Regions from separate parts of the Alteromonas naphthalenivorans genome, predicted to be linked through region 1. Evidence: predicted binding sites of a transcription regulator. Region 1 holds the regulator's gene; the other holds the start of a gene.
What was found. The regulator FNR, encoded in region 1, switches genes on or off when oxygen is low (the NO sensors DNR and NnrR bind a similar motif). The targets are predictions, from matches to a motif close to TTGATCTAGATCAA.

Region 1 (8,004 bases):
CAATAGAGTAGGTGTCTTCTTCTACAATTTTGTACTCTACACCTACACTTTCAAGGTATTCAGGAAGTACGTGCTCTGGAAATCCTGGCTGCTTTTGATCAAGGTTAACCGCAATAATGTCAAAATGAATTGGCGCAATGCGCTTTAAAAACATAAGAATATCAAGCATAGCGTAACTGTCTTTGCCGCCAGATAAGCACACCATGACTTTATCGTTGTTTTCAATCATGCCGAAATCAGCAATCGCTTTGCCTACATTTCGACGAAGTCGCTTTTGTAGCTTATTAAAGCTGTATTTTTGTTTGTTTTGAGACGCGGTTAACGGAGCGTCCGCACGGTTTGTGCCTGCACTGTTCATATCAATAGCTTTGTTACTGCGAAAAAAACCATTATACAGTAATCAAGTAAAATTGAATGTGCGAGGTTCAGATTTTTTAAATCTTGTTGGCCCTCTCTTCTAACAAAAAACAATAGCGTTTAAAGCTATAGCGCAAAGATAGCAAACAGTGCCGACAGGCTGTTTATGAACCTGTCTGAATTACCGTGAAAGGGGCGAAATAAAGCCGTCTGGTTTTATTGCCAGTACATCACACACAAGTTCATCAATAACATGTTCTGCGGTGTTACCTATGAGAGCCGCAGAAATACCTATTCTGCCAACCGTACCTATGATAACAAGTTCAGCGTCTATATCTTGGGCTATCTTTGGAATGACTTTTTCAGGAAGGCCTTCCTTCACATAACAGCGCTTACTATCGATAGCATACTTCTCGCTGTGTGTGTTCATCTCAAGTTCGTGATGATGCTTTACCGCGTTGTTGTAAGTGTCTGGGTCAAACTCAGGAACTTCAATAGCAATATTTAGCGGCGTAGCTGGGTAGCTGTTTACCAAATTTACGTTACCGCTGAGCAGCGCGGCATAATCGTTAGCAATCACCGTGATTTTGTCGTTAAGTAAGGCATGCTCGTCGTCTTCACTGCCTACATTTACCGCGGCAATAATTTCACCATTTTCAGGCCATTCATGATCTTTAACCAATAATACGGGGGAGGGACATTTTCTAAGTAGATGCCAGTCTGTAGGAGTAAAAATAACAGAAGCTAAATCGTCATGGCGCTTAGTTGCTTTTACCACTAAATCTATACTGTTGTCGATGACATAATGCACCACAGCTTCAAAGGCACGGTTGTTCCATTCCACAACTATATCTGTTTTAGAAAAACCTAAGTCGTCTAAAGTTTTTTTCAACCATCCAGCATGTTCTTTAGTGACCGCATCACGCATGGCTTCACGATCATCAGGGCTAAGCATGGTTGTCATATCGTAAGATAAGTCGTAAACCACCAGCATGGCGGTGACAGAGGCACCTGTCTTTTTGGCAAGTTCATATGCACGGCTAAGCGCAGGTTGGGTTTCTCTATCGGCTTCAATAACCGCTAAAATACGCTCATACTTAATCATAACCCCTCCAAACATAGTCAGAATTTTGGTTGCTACAATTTAAGTGTAATACCTATTTGCTATTACGTAACTTGTTTTAGATCAAAAGCTTTGAAGATTAGCTATTACAGGCGATATTAGGTGCAACCACAGACGTTAAACGTTGTGACATCTCATCAAAATCTAAAATAGTGATGAGTTTACCGTCCACTTGGATAATATTTTCTTTTTGAAAACGGCTTAACAGGCGGCTAATGGTCTCAATAGTTAGACCAAGATAGTTCCCAATTTCATTTCGAGTCATGGTTAGGTGAAATTCTTTATTTGAAAATCCACGTTCTTCGAAACGTTGAGAAAGCTGAGAGAGGAAATACAATAGACGTTCTTCCGCTGAGCGTTTATTAAGCAACATCATGAGATCATGATCTTGTTTAATTTCCGCACTCATAAAACTCATTATTTGATGTCTTAACTTAGGAAATTGAACCGACATTTCATCAAGCGTTTCATACGGTAATTCGCACACCATGGCGGTTTCTAATGCCTGAGCATAACTTTGGTGCTTATTTTCCCGTAAGGCATCGAAGCCGATAATATCGCCAGGGAAGTGAAAACCTGTAATCTGCTCTTCACCATCTGAATTGGTGACGAAAGACTTAAAAGAGCCCGTTCGTACTGCGTAAAGAGAGTTGAATTTATCTCCCGACTTTACCAGCAAATCACTCTTGTGAAGGGGTTTCTTTCGCTCAATAATATCATCTAAAGATTCAATCTCAGTCTTGTTTAGCGCAACGGGCAAACACAAGTGGCTGAAACTGCAATTTTGACAATGAATTGAGAATTGGCTTCCTTTGCTCATAGGTTCAAACTATAAATAGGGTCGACTTAATATTAATCTTACTCTTTTGTTTATGAAATTGCTGCATAAATTAAAAAGAGAGCGTAAATAGCCACTATTACGGAAAAGCATTGTCTTACCACGGGGTGCCTAAAACCAGCTATTAGGTACTGGCTACCTGCGCTTGCAGCTAACAAAGTGGGCAGAGTACCTAACCCAAAAAATAACATGATGGCAGCGCCGTCAACGGCCGACCCCGATGCTAATGACCACGTTAACGTGGAATAGACCAACCCGCAGGGTAGCCAGCCCCATATAAAACCATAGGGTAGTGCATAAACCGGGCTTTTGAATGGAAGAAATCGTTTAGATATTGGCTGAATAGCTTTAAATAAGCCGCGTCCCATAGCTTCAATATAATTCAAGCCTTGCCACCACTTTCCCAAATAACACGCTAATAGCAGCAGCATAACGCCACTAATCAAAGATAAAACGGGTTTAGCAATAGGCACAAACTCGGTGGCCATTTGGCCGACAGCGCCTGTAATAGCGCCGGCTAATGTGTAGCTGAGGATACGGCCAAAATTATAGGCAAGGGTGTAGGGTAATGCCGGTTCATTACTTGGCGTTACTGTGCGTAGTGCGGCAACAATACCACCGCACATACCCACACAATGCACGCCGCCAGCAATTCCAATGAAAAAAGCAGAGAATATATTAATCTCTGTCATCTGTTTCTTTGCGTTGTTGTAACTGCTTTCGCTGCTCGGCTAGCTTCTTTTCATCACCTGATAAATCATCATCAAACAAAATGCTGTAGCCCTGTCTATCAAGATCTTCAAACTGATTGGTTTTTACCGCCCAGAAAAAGATAACCAGTGCCAGCGCAACAATAATAATAGCGATGGGAATTAAGACGTAAATGATACTCATATTATTTACTTAATAACCTCGTTGAATTGGTGACCACAATAATACTACTCAGTGACATGCCAACCACGGCCATCCAGGGAGAGAGTAACCCCGACACTGCAAAGGGTAGAATGATAATATTGTAACCTACTGACCATGCAATATTTTGCTGAATTTTACGTTTTGCCTGTTTCGCCACAGAAAATAAGGTTGGCACCGATAGCAAGCTGTCTCCTAGCAAAATAACATCGGCGGCTGTTTTGGCCACATCTGTGGCGTTTCCTACCGCAACCGCCACATCTGCGCTAGCAAGAACAGGGGCATCGTTTATACCGTCGCCCATCATCATGACTTTGCGACCTTGCTTTTGCAAAGTATGCACCTGTGAATATTTTTGCTCCGGTGATAAGCCACCCTTTGCTAAGTTGATTGGTAAACTAGCAGTAAGTGCATCAACGTTTTTCTGTGTGTCGCCACTTAGCACCACTAATTGATGTTCATTCAGTGCGGTGAGTGTCGCTAAGGCATCTTGCCGCAAGCTATCATTTACGCAGAACGCGGCCATTAATACACCGTCGGCACACAAAAACACATTTGCCGGTATATCTACCTTTGAGGTGGTTGATAAATTACAAAATACGGCTGAACCCATAGTAAAAACTACGTTGTCTATCTCACCACTAATGCCGCCACCTGGTGTAACGGTAAATCCGTTCATGGTATTAGGCAGGGTTCTATGTTTTGACTTAACATTATCGTTGTCGAAGGCACGGGCAATAGGGTGCTCAGAACGAGACTCTAACAATGTAGTTAGCGCCATTACCTGCACTGGATCTACCCCTTTAGCAAACCAGCGCTGTTGCAATGAGAACTTACCTTCGGTCAGTGTGCCGGTTTTATCAAGGGCAATGGTATCAATATCGTTAAGTTGCTCTAAGGCGTCAGCACGCTTTAACAAAATGCCCTGACGATTCAGCTTCGCCATAGCGCAGGTTAACGCTGAAGGTGTGGCTAAGCCTAGCGCACAAGGGCAGGTTGCCACTAATACAGAGATGGTGATCCAAAAAGCATCTTCACTGCCCACAAACGACCAATAACTGTACGTTAAAGCCGATATCAGCAATACCGAGAACACAAAGTAACGGGAAAAGTTATCGGCAATCTGCGCAGCTTTTGGCTTGCTTGCCATGGCGCTAGCTTGTAAACGCACGATTTGATTGACCAAGGCATGCTTTAAGCTTTGGGTCACTTTAACCGTTAGTGTGCCATCTTGGTTTACTGTACCGCCGTAAACTACATGGCTGGCCGATTTACTGACGGGGTTAAATTCACCCGTTAACATAGACTCATCAACCGCAGCAGTGCCGTCTAGCACAATACCATCGACAGGGATGGTCTCACCGGGTTTCACTAGTACCACATCATTGGGCGCTAATTGCTTTGCAAGGATTTGAACGATACTGTCATCTTCTTCAATTTTAGCCGCTGAAACCGGAATGTATTGCATCATATTGGCTGAAATTTGCGCCGCACGGTGCCTGCTTCTATGTTCAAGGAATCGGCTTAACAGCAGTAGAAAGATAAACATGCATATGGATTCAAAATACACTTCACCTTGCTCAAGCAAAGTGGAACGTAAACCCGCAAAGTAGGTGCCAAATACCGCGAGGGTGACAGGCACATCCATATTCACGGTTTTTGCGCTTATTGCCTTTAATGCACTTAAATAGAACGCGCTTCCTGAATAAAGTACTACGGGGGTGGTAAGGGTGAGTGCAACCCAATAAAAGTATTGACGGGTTTCTTGTTCAATGGCACCAAACCAATCAAAATAAAGCCCTGCCATTAGCATCATCACCTGCATAGTCATGATGCCTGCCAAGCCTAACTTTTTAATAAACGATTTTTGCTCGCGTTTATAACTCGCTTCATGTTCATCTGGGTGAAACGGTGAGCCAACATACCCTATGCGTTTTAGTGTGGTGAGTATCTGGCTAAGTTTAATAACATCGGGTTCCCAGGTTATTAGTGCGCGACGCTCTTGAACGTTTACGGCGACTTGCGCAATACCTGATACTTTTGAAAGCTGCTTTTCAATCAGCCAACCGCACGCTGCACACGTTATGCCTTCAAGGGTTAGCTGTATTTGCTTGTGCTGTCCTTCGTCAAAAACAAACTCTTCTTGAAGGGCTGGGTCGTCATAAACGTTAAGCGCAGAAAGGCTTTCTAAGATACCATCGTCTGACTTTTGGGCTGGCTCAGTACGAAACTGATAATAATCTTCCAAGCCATTATCAACGATGGCTTGAGCAACAGCTTGGCAACCAGGGCAGCAGAGCTGCCTGGTTTCGCCTAATATTACTGCTTCATATTTGTGTGTTGCATCGTTAGGTAACGCGCAATGGTAACAAAGGTTTTCGCTCATTACGGATTAAACTTGATGGCGCCAGAGTAGGGAAGTTGCAGCGTATTTTGTACTTTCCAGCTGTCATCTACAGGAGAAAGCGAGACTTGCCATTTACCGGTTAAGTCCTTTTCCACAAAACCACGGTAAATACCATTAGCATCACGACTTAATAATACACTTGCATCACGCTCTTCGATGGTCACATGATAAAAATTCAATTTAAGGGCGTTTCCTTCTTGGGGAATACCTGAATGGAATTTTACTGCAATACTGCCATCAGTAATGGTTAACTCTGTTGTTATGTTTTTGCGTTTCGCGATGGCTTCTTTATCTAGCCGGGCATTAATGGCTTTACCTTCTTTGTAATAATCGTCTACTACTAAGCTGTCTTCGGTTGAAATAGCCAATTTCAATAACACGCCACCCATTACTAATGTAATTAGGGGAACCGCAATAAGGAACCAGGGCCAAAATTGTTTATACCAGGGTGTATTCATTAATTACATCAACTCGTTTACTACAGGAAAACCGGCGCGATAGGAAAAATAAGGCATCCAGTTGGAGAGGTGTATTTTCTCATAAAAAAAGCCCCGTGATAACGAGGCTTTTTAGCATTATTGTTGGTTATACGAATTTAGTCGTTAGAAAGACTATAAACGTACGATGCAACAACGTGGATTTTGTCATCACCCAAGGTTTTCTTGAATGAAGGCATAACACCATTTCGGCCGTAGGTTAGTGTTTCAGTAACCGCACGATGGCTTCCGCCATATAACCAAATGTTGTCAGTCAGGTTAGGCGCACCAAGTGCTTGGTTACCTTTACCGTCCATACCATGACAGGCAGCACATGCAGCAAAGCGAACTTTACCTGCATCAGCAAGTTGCTGGTCAACATCACGGCCGCTTAGGCTTAATGCATATTCAACCACTTCTTCGATGCCTTGCTCACCCATAACATCTATCCATGCTGGCATAGCGGCTTTACGGCCTAACGTTAGGGTTTCAACGATTTTTGCACCCGAACCACCATATAACCAATCGTTATCAGTAAGGTTAGGGAAACCACCGTTTTGGCCGCGAGCATCAGAACCGTGACACTGAGAACAGTTTTGCATAAACAAACGCTGTCCTACTTTATTCGCTTCAGGGTCGTTCGCTAGCTCCTCAACAGGAATTTGCGCATACGCTTCGAAAATTGGGTCGAACTTTTCAGCTGCATAATCCAACTCACGATCGTACTCTACAAACTTGCCTTGCTCTTTTGCATCGATACGCGCTTGCGCCGATTCTTCAAGCGTCAATATGCCTTGGTTTGAGCTCTTCCAGCCAAATAAGCCTTCGTATGAACCCAATCCAGGATAAAGGGCAAGATAGATAAAACCCCAAATGATTGTCATGTAGAACATGATTGTCCACCAACGAGGAAGTTGGTTATTCAACTCCTCGATGCCGTCAAATTCATGCCCCATTGATTCTCCTTCTGGCACGCCTGTTTGGTTAGACAAACACCAGCGCAGAAGGAAATAGCAACCAATGATTAACCCTAGGGTTATCACTGAAATCCATATTGTCCAAAACATACTCATAAGTTCGAGACTCCTGCTAATCTTCTTTTGATTTTTCTTTGTCTTCGTCTGCGAAAGGCAAATTCGCCGCTTCATCAAACTTTTGCTTGTTGCGACTACTAAAAGCCCACCAAACTATGCCAATGAAACTAACAAAGACGATGACAGTAAAAATGCTACCTACTATTCCTTGATCCATATTATTTCAAATGTGTGCCAAGAGATTGTAGGTATGCAATAAGGGCTTCCATTTCAGATTTACCCTGTACTGCCGCTTGTGCTCCCGCGACATCTTCGTCGGTATACGGCACGCCAAAGCCTTGGAAAACTTCCATCTTCTTGGCGGTTAACTTACCGTCAAGTTTGTTTTCTGCAAGCCATGGGAAACCAGGCATATTCGACTCAGGTACCACGTTACGCGGATTAAGCAGGTGAACACGGTGCCATTCATCACTGTAACGCCCACCAACACGTGCTAGGTCAGGACCAGTACGCTTAGAACCCCAAAGGAAAGGGTGTTCCCATACTGACTCACCAGCAACACTGTAGTGACCGTAACGTTCTGTTTCGGCACGGAACGGACGAATCATCTGACTGTGACAACCAACACATCCTTCACGGATATAGATGTCACGGCCTTCCAATTCTAATGCTGTATAAGGACGTAAGCCTGTCACTGGTTCCATTGTTTGCTGCTGAAACATCAACGGCGTAATTTGAACCATGGCACCGAAGCTAATCGCAACAAGGATTAGCACGGTTAACAGGCCGACATTTTTTTCAATTAACTCATGTGGATTTTTCATTATGTCGTCTCCTTATTACGCTGGCTGAGTTGT
Region 2 (8,004 bases), 2.3 Mb from region 1:
GAGAACATAACCGCAGCTGCATTGCTGCTCGGGGTGCCAGTAATATAGTCTTCTATGTCTTGATAATAAAGTCGTGGTGAAACGGTCCAGTCATTTTTGCTGTAAGTAACACCAAACTCAATTTGACGCGCAGTTTCGTTATCGAGTTCAAGGTTACCAATGTAATTGAACCCGTCTGCCATGCCGCCTGTAATGCCTAATGGTAACCAGGTGTAACGTTCATAATAATTAGGCGCGCGGTTCTTTTGGGAGATACCCGTAAAGACTGTCACCGTTTCGCTTACGGGTATTTGAATAGTCGCTGCCGCATCTAGCATATTGTAGGTTTCACTACGTTCGGCGGTGTTGAAGTTAGACGCTAGTGTGGCCACCGCATCGTTCATCATTACCATGTTAGAGTCTATTGCATCAGCGTCCATATCAATTTGGGTATAACGAAGGCCCAGCAGGTAATCAGCGGTGTCGGTTTTTCTATGCCATTCGGTAAAACCACTGTAAGTATCGCGGGTAATATCGCTAAAGTTATTGATATAAAATGCGCTGTTATTCGGGTTGGTGATAACAGAGCTATTTCGACTGTGTAAATGACTAAAGCCTACTTCAAGTTCACCATTAAGGGCTGGGGTGATGTAGCTTGCCTCTATTCCTTGTGCAACGGAATCGGCATCGTTTTGTCTTGCCGTGCTGGCCATCGAAACCGCGCGTTGAGAAAAATTGTCCATGGCGTGTTGGTTGCTATTTCCAAACACGCTGACTTTTAACATACGCTCATCATCGGCTTGGTATTGATAACCTAAGCGATACCACGCCGCATCTATAGACGTAATATCCATGGCAAGAGCCGCAGTACCGCTATTGTTAGTGTTCAGTGTTTGGTAGCTGACATCTAGGCTATGCTTGCCCCAACTATAGCCTGCACGAAGTTTACCGCCGTTTCTTTGGTACTGAGAATTAGGGATAGTTATGTTTGAGCCTGCATCGTTAGAGGCAGCCTCGCGCTCGTCACGTTGCTGGTGGGTAAATGCGCCGCTAAAAAAGCCATTGTCTGTGCCATAAAATGCATTGGCTTGGTACTGCTGTGCATCGCCGGGAGAAAACGCACCGGCGCTGGCATTAAACTGCAGGCCATTAGCTTGTGCAAACAAGTGCTGAGCGTCGGCACGAATGTCTAGTTTACCGCCTAAGGTTTCAACCCCTGCACTTACCGGTACTATTCCGCGATACAGCACGGCCTGAAGGCCGGGTTCAGGTAACACATGTGAAAGCGGGGAATCCATAGCGTTAGGGCCTGCGACCGCAATATCTACACCATCAATAGTCACGCCGACTCTATCACCATAAAGGCCACGGTATTGAATTAACCCGGTTACGGGGCCGTTTCGTGAAATAGTTACGCCAGGAAGGGCAGCGAGTTGATCGCCATAGTCAGCTTCGGTATTAGTAGAGGCCGAAACCGGCGCATTATTAGTGAGGGTGAGCGGCTCGCCAATAACGGTAATCACTTCTGTTGAAGCGGTGTCTTGAGCATACAAAAAAGGGGAAAAGCCAGCAGTACATACTGCTAGTGCAATGGCTGTTTTTTTCATAATTAGTCCATTTTAATTAAACAACGTCAGCGATAACGCTGATAAAAGCGCGTTATAAATAAAGTGTTATGGGAAAACTATGAAAGGGGTGGAGCGCGTGACAGCGGAGCCGCGTAGGCGTATGCGGTATAGGGCCGCTGTGCAATGGCAGTAGCAAGGTTGTTATAACTAACAAAGGTTATTAAGGGAAGTGAAAACTCAGGTGACTTTACCGCGTTGGGTAAATCAGAAAGTAGGCTATTGGTACAGTCGATATGTTCTACCGGTATTTTGCTAATATCGACACTAACATAAACAAACTCACCGGCATGTTCAGTCGCGCTTAATGATATCCAGCGCATGGTATTACCGGTACAGATAAGTTCTATATCGTTGTTGCTGTCGTTAAACTGGGTAGTAAATTGCTGGGCCTTTTCCATTGAAACAGCCGCAAGCCCCAATGCCATCGCATTTTGCAAAAGCAGGGTTAGGCATACTAGCAGTGTAAATAATGACTTCAATGGCAAAGCAGTATTCTATTTCTACCGGAACTTATCTAATAATACGTTAAAAATAGGATGTTGAAAGGGTTTTTACTGCGAGCTATTTAACCCTTAACCTTTAACCCTAGCGATTGAAGCTTACGATATAACGTCCGCTGGCTGACACCTAGTGCATTGGCAAGAGTGTCTATACTGCCTTCGTGCTTTGCCACTACCTTTTCAAGGTACTTAGCTTCAGCAGCTTCCAGAGTGAGGACTCTTTCATTTGTGTGGACAGTGGGTTCGCTAACTAGCTCGGGCAAATCGGTTGGGTAAATTACATTTTCATCTGCCAACAAGTACGCTTGTTCCACAATATTTTTAAGCTCTCGAATGTTACCTGGGTAGGTATAGTTGGTTAGCATTTCAATAGTGGATTTGTGTAAACGCTTTTTCGAAGGCAGTTCGTGCAACATGTGGCTGCACAGCAATTCAATGTCGCTTTGACGCTCACGAAGTGGCGGAAGGTGTATGGGGAAACCTGCAATACGGTAGTAAAGATCTTGTCTGAATTCACCTTTTTCCACTAAGGATTTTAAGTCTTTATGGCTAGCGCATACTAAACGGAAATCGGCTTTTTTTACTTGCACGCTTCCAACTGGGCGGTAGGTTTGAGTTTCAAACAACCGTAGTAACTTCACCTGCATGGTAAGAGGCACATCGCCAATTTCATCAAAAAATAGCGTTCCGCCTTGGGCGGCATCAACTAATCCTTTTTTGTTTGATTGCGCGCCAGTAAAAGCGCCTTTCTCGTAGCCGAATAACTCCGATTCAAAAAGCGTATCAGCTAACCCCGTACACTCTATTACCACAAAAGGTTTTTCAGCGCGGTGGCTACTGGTGTGCAGGGCATGAGAAACCAGCTCTTTACCTGTGCCCGTTTCGCCTTGAAGCAACACGGCTATATCGGATTTTGCGGCCCGATTAATTTTATTCAGCATGGCTTTAAAGGCGGCAGACTCACCTATCATTTTACCCTTGGTAGGGTAATTTGATGCAAACGCGAGTTTATCTAATATTTCTAAGTAACCAAGCAGGTCGCCATTAGCGTCGTGAACCGGCCGCATGAGAATATCACAATAGCTTTGACCGCTTTTTGTGGTGTGAATGTGAACCACACTTGCAGTCCGGCCGGTGTCTTTGCATTGCTGAATAGGGCAGCTTTCACCGCATTGATCACAAGGCTTAGTATTACCGTGTGACACCTTAAAACACTGACTTTTACCCGGAATAATATCCACAGGGTAGGTATTGCGATAAGGCTGGTTAACCGCCTCTATTACATACTGATGATTAATGAAAATAGCGGGTTTATCGATGGCATCTATCATTGCCTGAACAATCGAGATATTCATGTAACAGCTTCACCTAGCGATACGGGGTGGGTGCGCATGCGGTATAGATACAACCTACACCCATAAGGTAATTAATCTAGGTTTAAGGTATCACATTGGCACGAGCCTTGTACGTATCTTGGTAGGTAATGCTCCCCATTGAGGAAAAGAATATGAAAACGAGATTAACGGCTGTTGTGATAAGTGGGTTCTTTTTATCTGCTTCACTATTAATCGTACTATCAACCGCGCTAGCGGCGGAAATGCCGCAGCCGCAAGACAGCATAGCTACACAACACGCAACTGAAACCACCCTGGCAGGCCCCGAAGATAAGCTAAATCAAGCACGTAGCAATGCCAAAGCACTAGGGGGCGCGTTAAAGTCGAGGCTTCAGCAAGCTATTTCAAAAGGTGGTTTGGAAGCAGGGGTAGAAGAGTGCTATGTGGCTGCTGGGCCTATTGCAGAAGCGCTCAAGAAGGATGGTTGGACGGTAGGGCGCACCGCGCTGCAAGTGCGTAACCAAGACAACCAACCAGATGCATGGGAAGAAACCCAATTGCACGAGTTTGCAGATGCCTTATCTAAGCAATTGCCTATGCCGCTAGAGGCATCACAGTGGAATGAAGAAACAGGTGAATTGCGCTATATGTCAGCGATTGTTACGGGGCAAGTATGTACAGCCTGTCATGGCAATAACGTGGCCCCAGCAGTGTTAGATATTATTAAAGAGAAATACCCTGAAGATACCGCCACGGGTTTAGCGCCGGGCAGTTTAAGAGGGGCTTTCACGCTTACCTATTCACCCGAATAGCCATTTCTTTATTTAGAAGATGCAACGGGCCTTTACTGGCTCAGTTGCATCTCTATCGCCTCTCGCTTATTTCTTCTTACTCTCTTTACTTATTTCTATTCACCTAATTCCTTTCCAGTGCTTTTTGCAAACCCTCCACTTTCAGATTTTTTGACCTATTACTTCATTTAATTTTTATTTGTCAAAAATGGCGGGAATTGTCATTTTTGGCGCAATTTCCTCTCATCTTGTTTGAGATGGATCAACGCGGCTGGTTCGACTTAGTGGAATAATTGCGCCGCATGGTAGGGAATACAGGTGGTGATGGGCAATCGTGCCATAGCTGGCGCAAAGCTTGCTAAACCTCCGTCAGAAGTACAAGTCTTACGGTGCGGCCTTATTTTTAAGGTTATTGATTTAAAAGAATTTTAGCGGCTTGCCGTACTGTTTTTTAACTAGGGAGAAAACCCATGAGCGATACGTTAGTCGAGCTATCGCGGTGGCAATTTGCGCTAACTGCGATGTTCCACTTTATATTTGTGCCCTTAACCTTAGGGTTGAGTTTCATGCTTGCCATTATGGAATCCGTTTATGTGATGACAGGCAAAGAAATTTACAAACAAATGACTCAGTTTTGGGGCAAGTTGTTTGGTATTAACTTCGCCATTGGTGTGGCTACCGGCCTCACTATGGAGTTTCAGTTCGGTATGAATTGGTCCTACTATTCTCACTATGTAGGGGATATTTTTGGGGCACCGCTGGCTATTGAAGGTCTGATGGCGTTCTTCCTAGAATCGACTTTCGTTGGATTGTTCTTCTTCGGCTGGGATAAAATGTCGAAGGGAAGACACTTAATGACCACTTGGTTGGTGGCTATTGGTTCTAACTTCTCAGCTCTATGGATACTCATTGCCAATGGTTGGATGCAATACCCTGTAGGCGCAGAATTTAACTTTGAAGCCATGCGCATGGAAATGACAAGTTTTGCCGAGGTTATCTTCAATCCTGTCGCGCAAGTAAAGTTTGTGCATACCGTCTCAGCGGGCTACGTAACAGGTGCCATGTTTGTATTGGCTATTTCTAGTTATTACCTACTTAACCACAAGCATATCGCATTTGCCCGTCGTTCTTTCGCTATTGCGGCTAGCTTCGGCCTAGCGGCTACCTTGTCAGTGATTGTGCTTGGTGACGAAAGTGGTTACGAATTAGGTGAAGTGCAAAAAGTGAAATTGGCTGCGGTTGAAGCGGAATATGAGACCCACCCAGCACCTGCGCCTTTTACCGTATTTGGTATTCCTAATGATGAAAAAGAGGAAACCGAATACGCACTTCAAATTCCTTGGGCGATGGGCATTATTGCTACTCGTTCACTTACCGAGGAAGTGAAAGGCTTAAAAGATATTAAAGCAGAAAACCGCTTACGTATTCTTGATGGTATTAAAGCGTACGGTTTGCTCGATAGTGTTCGAGATGGAACGGCTTCTGCAGACGAACAAGCCCTGTTTGACGCACATAAAGATAATATGGGCTATGCCATGTTATTAGAGCCATTTACGGATGATGTCACACAGCCTTCTGAAGCGGCCTTACAAAAAGCAGTAGATTACAGTATTCCTAAAGTCGCCCCCTTATTTTGGAGTTTCCGATTAATGGTGGTATCAGGCTTTATTATGCTAGCCGTATTCTTGGCTGCCTTCTATTACAGCACTCAACATAAAATTACGCAGCCTCGCTGGTTGTTGAAAGCATCATTGTATAGCTTGCCGCTGCCTTGGGTTGCGTGTGAAGCCGGTTGGTTTGTGGCTGAGTTTGGTCGCCAGCCTTGGTCTATTGCAGAGATTCTGCCAGTGCATGCATCAACGTCTAATTTGTCTATTTCTGACATTGTTACTACGTTAGTCGCCTACTCAGCGTTTTACACTGTAATGTTCATTGTTGCTTTTTACTTGATGAAGAAGTTCGCCAAAAAAGGGCCAGTACCGCCTGAAGATAATCATAGTGATGAAGATGACGACCTAATCGACTTTGATGCAAAAGGAGCAAACGCATGATTGATTATGAATTTCTTCGCGTAGCCTGGTGGTGCCTTATTGGTGTGCTATTGATTGGTTTCGCAGTAACAGATGGGTTCGATTTAGGTGTAGGTTCACTGCTGACCATTATTGGTAAAACAGACAAAGAACGTCGCGTAATGATTAATACCATTGGGCCGCATTGGGATGGAAATCAAGTGTGGTTTATTACGGCAGGTGGTGCCATTTTTGCAGCCTGGCCGATGATTTATGCTACTGCTTTCTCAGGGTTTTACTTAGCCCTAGCGCTAACGCTAATTGCGCTTTGGATGCGTCCAATTGGATTTGATTATCGCAGTAAACTGCCAAATGCTCAGTGGCGAAAAGCATGGGATTGGGCATTGTTTGCTGGTGGTTTCATTCCTGCGCTTATTTTTGGCGTGGCCTTTGGTAACTTGTTATTAGGTGTGCCGTTTGAATTCGACAACACACTTAAATCAACGTACACCGGCTCTTTCTTTGGTTTGCTTACTCCATTTGCGCTTGTATCTGGATTATTGTCAGTGGCTATCTTACTGAATCACGGCGCTACCTGGTTACAAATGAAAACGGATGGTTTCATTGAATCTAGAGCACGTGTAACGTCGTTTATATTAAGCCTAGTGGCAGTAGCCTTGTTTTTGATTGCCGGTGCGTGGGTAGCCTTTGGGTTAGATGGTTTTGTCATTACCTCTACCGTAGATACCTTAGCCACCTCAAATCCAATGAAAAAAGAAGTCGCTATTGAAGCGGGTGCATGGATGACGAACTACTCACGATATCCATGGATGATGCTTGCACCTGTATTAGGTGTGGTAGCAGGGCTTGCATGTGCCATGTTTTCTCGCAAAGGGAATGCAGGGATGGCATTTGTTTCAAGTGCACTACTGATTACTGGCGTTATTTTAACTGCGGGCTTCTCAATGTTCCCGTTCTTAATGCCCAGTATCACTATGCCAGAAGCTAGTCTTACGGTATGGGATGCCACCTCTAGTCATTTAACTCTAAATATCATGTTCATTGTGGCTTGTATCTTTGTGCCTATCATCTTGTGCTATACCGCCTATGGCTATTATGTAATGCGTGGCCGAGTCAAAAATAGCGACTTAGATCAATCTCACACTATTTATTAAGGAGTAGCATATGTGGTATTTCACTTGGATCCTCGGCGTACTGCTAGCATGTTCATTCGGTATTTTAAATGCCATGTGGCTTGAGTCTACCGAAGACATGGACCGTCCAGAAGACGCCGAATAACTGATTAATATTCATAGCGTAATATAAAACGTAAAAGGCAACGACCTTGTGTTTTCAAGGCTCGTTGTCTTTACTTAATCAGTTATTTTAACCCGCTCTTTTAAAAGATAGGCAGTGCGATAAAGTCAATGATAAAGTTAGACAGGCAGACATTTCAAGCTAAGTTTAATCAACTCGATAATACGCACAAGCTTGGCGTGCGCAGACGGGTTTTAATAATTACTTTAGTCAAGTGTCTGTCTCTTTTTTCACTGATTGTCGCTTTCTATTTTTTCGCTCATGCCATGCACGAATGGGTGGTCGATACTCATAGAGCAAGCCTGTTTCATATTAAAGGTTTATGCGTTGCGCTGTTTATTTGTTGGATAGTTCAAGGGTTAGTGAACACGCTAACGTTGTCATACAAAAGCCAGTTAATGCAGGCTATGGAGCAAAACTTACAACTTATCTTCGCCGAGCAACAG

Region 2: a site for FNR is predicted at 4,485-4,498, ahead of AMBT_RS19800 (cytochrome ubiquinol oxidase subunit I). Genes of this name have one in related genera too.

Annotation. Positions count from the first base shown of each region.
Region 1 is NC_015554.1:1,859,619-1,867,622, reverse strand. It holds gene ttcA (tRNA 2-thiocytidine(32) synthetase TtcA) at 1-358, opposite strand, end outside; gene uspE (universal stress protein UspE) at 539-1,462, opposite strand; gene fnr (fumarate/nitrate reduction transcriptional regulator Fnr) at 1,560-2,300, opposite strand; gene AMBT_RS08030 (sulfite exporter TauE/SafE family protein) at 2,351-3,010, opposite strand; gene ccoS (cbb3-type cytochrome oxidase assembly protein CcoS) at 2,997-3,212, opposite strand; gene AMBT_RS08020 (heavy metal translocating P-type ATPase) at 3,214-5,616, opposite strand; gene AMBT_RS08015 (FixH family protein) at 5,616-6,095, opposite strand; gene ccoP (cytochrome-c oxidase, cbb3-type subunit III) at 6,233-7,186, opposite strand; gene AMBT_RS08005 (cbb3-type cytochrome oxidase subunit 3) at 7,203-7,364, opposite strand; gene ccoO (cytochrome-c oxidase, cbb3-type subunit II) at 7,366-7,971, opposite strand; gene ccoN (cytochrome-c oxidase, cbb3-type subunit I) at 7,987-8,004, opposite strand, start outside.
Region 2 is NC_015554.1:4,548,460-4,556,463, reverse strand. It holds gene AMBT_RS19820 (TonB-dependent receptor) at 1-1,586, opposite strand, end outside; gene AMBT_RS19815 (hypothetical protein) at 1,664-2,086, opposite strand; gene AMBT_RS19810 (sigma-54 interaction domain-containing protein) at 2,173-3,438, opposite strand; gene AMBT_RS19805 (Tll0287-like domain-containing protein) at 3,615-4,253, shown strand; gene AMBT_RS19800 (cytochrome ubiquinol oxidase subunit I) at 4,703-6,283, shown strand; gene cydB (cytochrome d ubiquinol oxidase subunit II) at 6,280-7,416, shown strand; gene cydX (cytochrome bd-I oxidase subunit CydX) at 7,427-7,540, shown strand; gene AMBT_RS19785 (ABC transporter ATP-binding protein/permease) at 7,669-8,004, shown strand, end outside.